2 regions of the Streptomyces sp. NPDC051064 genome follow, and region 1 is predicted to be linked to the other one. Evidence: riboswitches for the same ligand, from Rfam matches in the RefSeq annotation. Region 1 holds a riboswitch; the other holds the start of a gene.
What was found. Region 1 has a riboswitch for cobalamin ahead of ACIBCU_RS33085 (energy-coupling factor ABC transporter permease). Riboswitches for the same ligand answer to the same signal wherever they lie in the genome.
Positions count from the first base shown of each region.

Region 2: another riboswitch for cobalamin. It lies ahead of ACIBCU_RS00300 (cobalamin biosynthesis protein); the one in region 1 lies ahead of ACIBCU_RS33085 (energy-coupling factor ABC transporter permease).

Region 1 is NZ_JBITFK010000011.1:139,244-143,790, reverse strand. Features, by position in the region: gene ACIBCU_RS33095 (ABC transporter permease) at 1-880, shown strand, start outside; gene ACIBCU_RS33090 (methyltransferase domain-containing protein) at 1,003-1,806, shown strand; cobalamin riboswitch at 2,126-2,331, shown strand; gene ACIBCU_RS33085 (energy-coupling factor ABC transporter permease) at 2,361-3,071, shown strand; gene ACIBCU_RS33080 (energy-coupling factor ABC transporter substrate-binding protein) at 3,068-3,424, shown strand; gene cbiQ (cobalt ECF transporter T component CbiQ) at 3,430-4,179, shown strand; gene ACIBCU_RS33070 (energy-coupling factor ABC transporter ATP-binding protein) at 4,176-4,547, shown strand, end outside.
Region 2 is NZ_JBITFK010000001.1:52,225-56,771, forward strand. Features, by position in the region: gene ACIBCU_RS00290 (inorganic phosphate transporter) at 1-644, shown strand, start outside; gene ACIBCU_RS00295 (hypothetical protein) at 657-881, shown strand; cobalamin riboswitch at 1,033-1,162, shown strand; gene ACIBCU_RS00300 (cobalamin biosynthesis protein) at 1,291-2,235, shown strand; gene ACIBCU_RS00305 (cobyric acid synthase) at 2,232-3,782, shown strand; gene ACIBCU_RS00310 (putative cobaltochelatase) at 3,779-4,547, shown strand, end outside.

The DNA of each region.
Region 1 (4,547 bases):
CCTCGGCGTGCTCGTCATGGTCTATCTGCGCGGGCAGACGATGGACTTCCTGGCCGCCCAGGACCCGACCTCGCGGAAGTCGGGGGGCCTGCCACCCGAGTTCGAGACGTACGTCAACCGTCTGCACAGCATCGGGAGCTACCTCAGCTACATCCCCGTTCTGGCCGGTGTCCTGCTCGGGGCTCCGCTCATCGCGGGCGACCTGGAGACAGGAACCGCCAAGCTGGTGACCTCGCAGTCCGTCAGCCGACTGCGGTGGCTCATCACGAAACTCGCCGTTCCCGCCGCGATGCTCGCTCTGTCGACCGGCGTGCTCACCGCCGTCCTCACCTGGTGGTGGAACCCGCTCAAGGGGCTTTCCGACGCCCTCATCTGGACCTCCTTCTTCAGTGTCACGGGGGTCGTACCGGTGGCCTACGCCCTGCTCACGTTCACCGTGGGCGTGGCGGTCGGCCTGCTCCTGCGCCGCACGCTGGTGTCGATGGTGGTCACGCTCGGCATCGTCGTGGCGATCGGGTTCGTCTGGGACGAACTCTGGCGGAGCCTGGGACACATCATGTCGGTCAGCACCGACAAGGGCGTCGGGCCCGGTGCGGTACGGCCGGAGCTGCCTGTCCAGGCGGAGCAGCAGGGACAGGGCACCTACTTCCTCACCGGCTCCGGAGACCGCCTGGACTGGACCACCTGCCTCGACCAGGTGGAGAACGACCGGGCGCACACCGCCTGCCTGGAGTCCAAGCACGTCATCGGCTGGTCCATGGACTACCTCCCCGTCTCCCAGATGCAGACGATGCAGTGGCTCGGAGCCGGCATCATGCTCGCCGTCGCCGCCGCCGTCGCCACCTTCGTCATCCTCTGGGGGCGCAAGCGGCTCCTGTGACCCGTGGCCCCCGGGGCCGGGGGCTCACCGCGCGGTCCGGAGGACGCCCGGACCGGTTGGCGGGGAGCGGGCGCCGCGTGGTGGACTTCGTGTACGGACGGAGAGAGACGGTGGCGCAGGGCATGGCCGATCACAGCACGGACCACGGGTATCTGCTGGACAACCAGCAGTCGGAGGCAGGCATCCGATTCGGTGCGCTGTCCGAGCTGTTCGATCCGGTGACGTTCCGGCACGTCGACCGGATCGGCATCACCCGGGGCATGCGGTGCTGGGAGGTCGGGGCGGGCGGCCCCTCCGTGCCCGCGGGTCTTGCCGAGCGGGTCGGAGCAACGGGGCAGGTGGTCTGCACCGACATCGACGTGTCCTGGGCACGCGAAGCCGCCTCCGAAGTCGTCGAGGTCATGCGCCATGACGTCGCCGCCGACCCTCCGCCGCCGGGTGGCTTCGACCTCGTGCACGCCCGGCTGGTCCTGGTGCACGTCGTCGACCGCGCGGAGGCGCTGCGCCGCATGATCCAGGCGCTGCGACCGGGTGGTGTGCTGCTCCTGGAGGATGCCGATCCGGGGCTGCAGCCTCTGCTGTGCCCGGACGAGTCGGGCCCCGAGCAGCGGCTCGCCAACCGTCTGCGCTCCGGGTTCCGTGAGCTCATGGCCGCACGCGGTGCCGATCTCACGTACGGCCGGACACTGCCCCGGCTGCTGCGCGAAGGCGGCCTCGACGACGTACAGGCGGATGCCTACTTCCCGATCACCTCGCCGGCCTGCACCGTTCTCGAGGCAGCGACGGTCCGGCAGATCCGTGGCCGGCTCGTGGCGGCGGGGATCGCGACCGACGAGGACATCGACCGCCACCTGTCCAACGTCGCCACCGGACGACTCGACCTGGCGACGGCCCCCTTGGTCTCCGCCTGGGGGCGCCGCCCGTAGAAGGCGCGCGCCGGCGCGGGCTGTCGTCCGCGGTGTACGCCGACCCGCCGAGCAGGCCGGACTCCTGGGCAGGCTGCGCAGCCCCGCCTCATCCGCATGTACGACACGCTGACGGTCGACCACCCGGACGGCCAGGAGCCGGACGGCGTCACCGTCGTGCGGGAGTGCCTGGCCCCCACGCACGAGCGACGCGAGGCCGGAGGACCGTGACGGTTGCCGCCGCGATCCCCCGCGCCGTCCGTCGCGGCCGTCGGCGCGGGAGACCACCGGGCCCCGCCCGGCAGGGCCGGTGGCGGCCCTCGGTGACCTCAGGCCCGCTTGTCATCGTCCCCCACCTGGCACTACTGTCGCCACGCCTTGGTGAACGGGAAATCGGTGTGATGCCGGTGCGGCCCTCGCCACTGTGATCGGGAAGTCCGGCTCCGGCCCTCGCGGGCAGCCACTGGGTCCTTGTGACCCGGGAAGGCGGAGTTCGGGCGGTGGTACCCGTAAGCCAGGAGACCGGCCAAGGCACTTCAACCATCCACGAGGTGCTGGAGAGGGTCTGCTGAGTCATGCACATTGCCGAGGGTTTTCTGCCTCCGGCGCACGCGATCGCCTGGGGTGTCGCGTCCGCGCCGTTCGTCGTCCACGGAGTCCGGTCACTCACGCGTGAAGTCCGGGAGAACCCCGAGAGCACGCTGCTTCTGGGGGCTTCCGGGGCCTTCACGTTCGTTCTTTCCGCATTGAAGATCCCCTCCGTGACCGGGAGCTGCTCGCATCCCACGGGCACGGGGCTGGGGGCCATCCTGTTCCGTCCGCCGATCATGGCGGTCCTGGGCACCATCATCCTGCTGTTCCAAGCGCTCCTGCTCGCCCACGGCGGGCTGACCACGCTGGGTGCCAACGTCTTCTCGATGGCGATCGTGGGGCCCTGGGCGGGGTACGCGGTCTACAGGCTGCTGCGCCGGTACGACGTGCCGCTGATGGTGGGGGTGTTCTTCGGCGCGTTCGTCGCCGACCTGTCGACGTACTGCGTCACGAGCGTGCAGCTGGCGCTCGCCTTCCCGGACCCGAGCACCGGCTTCCTGGGCGCGCTCGGCAAGTTCGGCTCCATCTTCGCGGTCACCCAGATCCCACTGGCGGTGAGCGAGGGGCTCCTGACCGTTCTGGTCATGCGGCTCCTCGTGCAGTCCAGCAAGGGAGATCTGACCCGGCTCGGTGTGTTCCTCGCCGGCAGGCGGGACCGGACCAGGACGGCCGAGACCGAGGCGGTGGCCCGATGAACAGGAACACGAAGATCAACACCCTTCTGCTGCTCGTCGTGGCCGCGCTGGCCGTCCTGCCGCTGGCCCTCGGCCTCGGCGACGACGAGAAGGAGCCGTTCACAGGCTCCGACGCCCAGGCCGAGACGGCGATCACCGAGATCGATCCCGCATACGAACCCTGGTTCTCCCCGCTGTACGAACCACCGTCCGGCGAGATCGAGTCGGCGCTGTTCGCCCTCCAGGCCGCGTTGGGCGCGGGCGTCCTCGCCTACTACTTCGGTCTGCGACGCGGGCGCCGCCAGGGCGAGCTGCGCGCGAGCGTGCAGCAGGACGGCTCCGGCGCCGGGGAACCCGCGGCCCGGGGGGACTGAGACTCGTGCTGCCGATCGACGCGGCGGCGCACAGCAGTCGCTGGCGCCGCCGCCATCCCGTGGACAAAGCCGTACTCGGTCTGGGACTCACCATTCTGGCGATCTCGCTGCCGCCCTGGCCGGGAGCCGCACTGATCCTCCTCACCGCCGTCACCGTGCTGCTGGGGCCGGCCGGTGTACCCGCCCGCCAACTCTGGCGGGCCTACCGGGTTCCCCTGGGTTTCTGCGTGACCGGGGCGGCCACACTGCTCGTACAGGTCGGCGGGCCGGAGGGACTCGTGACACCGGCCGACGGGGGGCCGGTCCGTGCCGGGGAACTGCTGCTGCGCACCTCGGCGGCGTCGCTCGGAGTGCTGCTGTTCGCCTTCACCACCCCGATGTCCGACCTGCTGCCGCGCCTGGTCAGGGCGGGGGTGCCGGCGCCGGTGGTGGACGTCGCCCTGGTGACGTACCGCATGAGCTTCCTGCTCCTCGACTCGGTGCGCCGGGTCAGGGAGGCCCAGGCGGCCCGGCTCGGGCACACCACTCGGGCCGCCGCCTGGCGGTCGCTGGCGGGGCTGGGGGCCACCGCGTTCATCAGGGCCTTCGACCGCGCGGCACGGCTCCAGACCGGGCTCGCCGGGCGTGGTTACGACGGGACCCTGCGCGTCCTGGTCCCCGACGCTCGTGTCTCCGGCCGGTTCGTGGCCGTGAGCGTCACCCTGCTCGCGACCCTCATCGTGCTGACGCTCGTCCTGGAAAGGCCCCTCTCATGAGCGAATCCGTACTGCTCGCCCTGCGGGGCGCGTCCTTCGCGTACGAGGACGGCCCTGCCGTGCTCAGCGGCCTCGACTTCGAGGCGCGGGCGGGGCGTGCGCTCGCCCTGCTCGGCCGGAACGGCAGTGGGAAGACCACGCTGATGCGTCTGCTCAGCGGCGGGTTGCGCCCCCGTGAGGGGCAGTTGACGGTGGAGGGCCGCCCGGTCACGTACGACCGGAAGGGCCTGACCCGGCTGCGCACGACGGTCCAACTGGTGGTGCAGGACCCGGACGACCAGTTGTTCGCCGCGTCCGTCTCCCAGGACGTGTCCTTCGGACCGCTGAACCTCGGGCTGCCCGACAGCGAGGTGCGGGCCCGGGTGGAC
Region 2 (4,547 bases), on a different contig from region 1:
TCATCACCCTGGCCCTGGTCACCGGTGGCGTCCTCTCTCCCGGCTCCAACCCGCCGGTCTGGGTCATCGCCTCCGCGGGTATCGCCATCGCGATGGGCACCTACCTCGGCGGCTGGCGCATCATCCGCACCATGGGCAGCGGCCTCACCGACCTGCGTCCGCCGCAGGGCTTCGCGGCCCAGACGAGCGCGGCCACGGTCATCCTGGCCTCCTCGCACCTCGGCTTCTCCCTCTCCACCACGCAGTCCTGCTCCGGTGCCGTCATGGGCGCGGGTCTCGGACGCAAGGGAGGCGTGGTCCGCTGGTCCACCGCCACCCGGATGTTCGTCGCCTGGGGCCTGACCCTGCCGGCCGCCGGTCTGATGGGCGCGGGCGCCGAGTTCCTGACCAAGCAGGGGCCCTGGGGCGTCGGGGTGGTCGCCGTCCTCCTCGTCGCGGGCTCCGGAGCCATCTGGCTGCTGTCGCGCCGCAAGCCGGTCGACCACACCAACGTGAACGCGGAGGCCGAGCCCGCGGGCGTCGTCACCACCGCCGTCTCCGCGGTCAGCCCGCCGCCCGCCGGTGCCGTCGTACCGGAGCTCAAGACCACCATCTCGGCCCCGGCCACGACGGCCGGAACCCCGGCCGACCCGGCCACGGTGTAAGGACGAATCCGCATGAACATCGACTGGGCAGCTCTCGCGTCCGTCTTCGGCGTCAGCCTCGTGGTCACCGTCGCACTGGTCGGCCTCTTCACCCTCGGCATCACGGGCATGGCCAGGCAGACGTCGGCCGCGCAGGGCGGCGGCGGTGCCAACGGCCTGGTGCGCACCGGCGCGTACGCCTGCTTCGGGCTGTGCGCGGCGGCGGTCGCGTACGGGATCTATCTGATCGTCGCCTGACCGCTCCCACGCGGACTCCCGCCCGGGCCGGACACACCACGTGTGTCCGGCCCGGTGTGCGTCTGAGCACATTGAAGCCTCGCAGGTCAACGGCAGGTTGACGGGCGTTCACGGGGCATGGTGGACTGCCGGAGCCATTTACGGCGACAGGAGAGGAAGCCGGTGCGAATCCGGCGCGGTCCCGCCACTGTCACCGGGGAGCAGCCTCCACACGGAAGTCACGGCCCGCCACCGCGGGCTGGAAGGCCGGAGGAACTGCGGATCCGGAAGCCAGGAGACTCTCGTCGCCGGTCACGTCGAACCAGGGCGCGGACCCTGAGTGAGGACATACGCCATGTCTGGCTGCCCTGCGTCGGTCGCTTCACCCCCCGTCACGAAGGTCCTCCGAGGCGCGACGGCCGGCTGAGCGGTGCGAGCCGACCGCATCTTCGCGTACGGAGCCGCCGCCGGCCTGATCGGCGACCTGCTGTTCGGTGATCCCCGGCGTGGCCACCCCGTCGCCGCCTTCGGGCGTGCAGCGGCGGGCGCCGAGCGCCGCCTGTGGCGCGACCACCGCGGCTGGGGCGTCCTGCACACGCTCGTCTGTGCCGGGGGCGCCACGGGCGCCGCCGTCCTGGCCGCGCGTGCCGCCCGGAACCGTCCCGCCGCCGCCGTGGCGCTGACCGCGGCCGCCACCTGGTCCGTCGTCGGGGGCACCTCGCTGGGGCGCGAGGCCCGCGCCATCGGCGGGGCGCTGGCCGCCGGGGACATCGAGCTGGCCCGGGAGCGGCTGCCGCATCTGTGCGGCCGCGACCCGCAGTCGCTGGACGGGCAGCAGATCGCCCGCGCCGTGGTGGAGTCCGTCGCCGAGAACACCTCCGACGCCGTCGTGGGAGCCCTCGTGTGGGGCGCGCTCGGAGGAGTGCCCGGGCTGGTGGCCTTCCGGGCCGTCAACACGCTCGACGCCATGGTCGGGCACAAGTCGCCCCGCTACCGGCGCTACGGCTGGGCGTCGGCCCGGCTCGACGACGCCGCCGGCTGGCCCGGGGCCCGGCTCACCGCCGTGCTCGCCGTGGCCGCCGGGGGGCGCCCGCGCGAGGCGGTCCGGGCCTGGCGGGCGGACGCGGGCAGGCATCCCAGCCCCAACGCGGGCCCGGTGGAGGCCTCGTTCGCGGGGGCGCTGGGCGTACGGCTCGGCGGCACCCTCGCGTACGGCGGGCGGGTCGAGCACCGGCCGGTGCTCAACGGCGAGGCCGGCCGGGATGTGCGGGTCACGGACATCGAACGCGCGGTGCGGCTGTCGCGCCGGGTGAGTGTGCTGGCCCTCGCCGTGTGCGCGGCGGGGCGGCTGGCCATGGGACGGAGAGTCGGATGAGCGGCGGGCTGCTGGTCGCGGGGACCACCTCGGACGCGGGCAAGAGCGTCGTCACGGCAGGGATCTGCCGGTGGCTGGTGCGCCGGGGGGTGAAGGTCGCGCCGTTCAAGGCGCAGAACATGTCGCTGAACTCGTTCGTCACCCGGGAGGGGGCGGAGATCGGCCGCGCCCAGGCGATGCAGGCGCAGGCCGCCCGGGTGGAGCCGTCCGCGCTGATGAACCCGGTGCTGCTCAAGCCCGGCGGCGACCGGTCGAGCCAGGTCGTCCTGATGGGGAAGCCGGTCGGCGAGATGAGTGCGCGCGGCTACCACGGCGGTCGCCAGGAGGCGCTGCTGGGGACGGTCGTGGACTGTCTGGAGCAGCTGCGGGGCACGTATGACGCCGTGATCTGCGAGGGGGCGGGCAGTCCTGCCGAGATCAATCTGCGGCGGACGGACATCGTGAACATGGGCATCGCCCGGGCCGCGCGCTTTCCGGTGCTGGTGGTCGGCGACATCGACCGGGGCGGTGTGTTCGCCTCGTTCTTCGGCACGACGGCGCTGCTGAGCCCCGAGGACCAGTCGCTGGTCGCGGGATACCTCGTCAACAAGTTCCGCGGTGACGTGTCGCTGCTGGAGCCCGGTCTCGACATGCTGCTCGGGCTCACGGGGCGGCGGACGTACGGGGTGCTGCCGTACGCCCACGGGCTGGGCATCGACGAGGAGGACGGGCTGCGCGTCTCGATGCGCGGCACCGTGCGGGAGTCGGTCGTGGCGCCGCCGCACGGCGAGGACGTGCTGCGGGTCGCGGTGTGCGCGGTGCCGCTGATGTCGAACTTCACCGATGTGGACGCGCTGGCGGCCGAGCCGGGTGTGGTGGTGCGGTTCGTGGACCGGGCGGAGGAGCTCGTCGACGCGGACCTCGTGATCGTGCCCGGGACGCGGGGCACCGTGAAGGCGCTGGCGTGGCTGCGCGAGCGGGGGCTGGCCGACGCCCTGCTGCGGCGGGCTGCGGAGGGCCGCCCGGTGCTGGGCATCTGCGGCGGGTTCCAGGTGCTGGGTGAGCGGATCGAGGACGACGTGGAGTCGCGGGCCGGACTGGTCGAGGGGCTCGGGCTGCTGCCCGTACGCGTCCGTTTCGGCCGGGAGAAGGTCCTGGGGCGGCCCGTCGGGTCGGCGCTCGGGGAGCCGGTGGAGGGTTACGAGATCCATCACGGGGTCGCCGAGGTGAGCGGCGGCGAGCCGTTCCTCGACGGGTGCCGGGTCGGCTCGGTCTGGGGGACGCACTGGCACGGGTCGCTGGAGAGCGACGCGTTCCGGCGGGCGTTCCTGGGCGAGGTCGCGCGGGCCGCGGGGCGGCGGTTCACCGCGGCGCCGGACACGAGCTTCGGGGCGTTGCGGGAGGAACAGCTGGACCGGCTGGGGGATCTGATCGAGGAACACGCGGACACGGACGCGTTGTGGCGGCTGATCGAGACCGGCGCGCCGAAGGGGCTGCCGTTCATCCCGCCGGGTGCGCCGCCCGCGCCCGGTCATGCAGTTGTGGTTGCGACAGAGGAGGCCCTGTGAGTACGCCGTATCCCTTCACCGCCATCGTCGGACAGGACGACCTGCGGCTAGGACTCCTGCTCAACGCGGTCAGTCCCGCCGTCGGCGGGGTCCTGGTCCGCGGCGAGAAGGGCACCGCCAAGTCCACCGCCGTACGCGCGCTCGCCGCGCTCATGCCCGAGGTCGGGGTCGTGTCGGGGTGCCGCTTCTCGTGCGACCCGGGAGCACCCGATCCGGCGTGTCCCGACGGTCCCCACGAGACGGGTACGGGCGTGTCGCGGCCGGCGCGGACCGTGGAGCTTCCGGTCGGCGCTTCGGAGGACCGGCTGGTCGGCGCCCTCGACATCGAACGGGCTCTCTCGGAGGGCGTGAAGGCCTTCGAACCGGGGCTCCTCGCCGACGCCCATCGCGGGATCCTCTACGTCGACGAGGTCAATCTCCTCCATGACCACCTGGTGGACCTGCTGCTCGACGCGGCGGCCATGGGTGCCTCGTACGTGGAGCGGGAGGGTGTCTCGGTCCGTCACGCGGCGCGCTTCCTGCTGGTCGGGACCATGAATCCCGAGGAAGGCGAATTGCGCCCCCAGCTGTTGGACCGCTTCGGGCTGACCGTCGAGGTGGCGGCCTCGCGTGAGACGGACCTGCGCGTCGAGGTCGTGCGGCGCAGGCTCGCCTACGACGACGATCCGGCCGGGTTCGCCGCGCGGTGGGCCGACGAGGAGGCCGCGTTGCGCGAGCGGATCGTCGCCGCGCGCGCCCTGCTTCCCCATGTGGTGCTCGGCGACG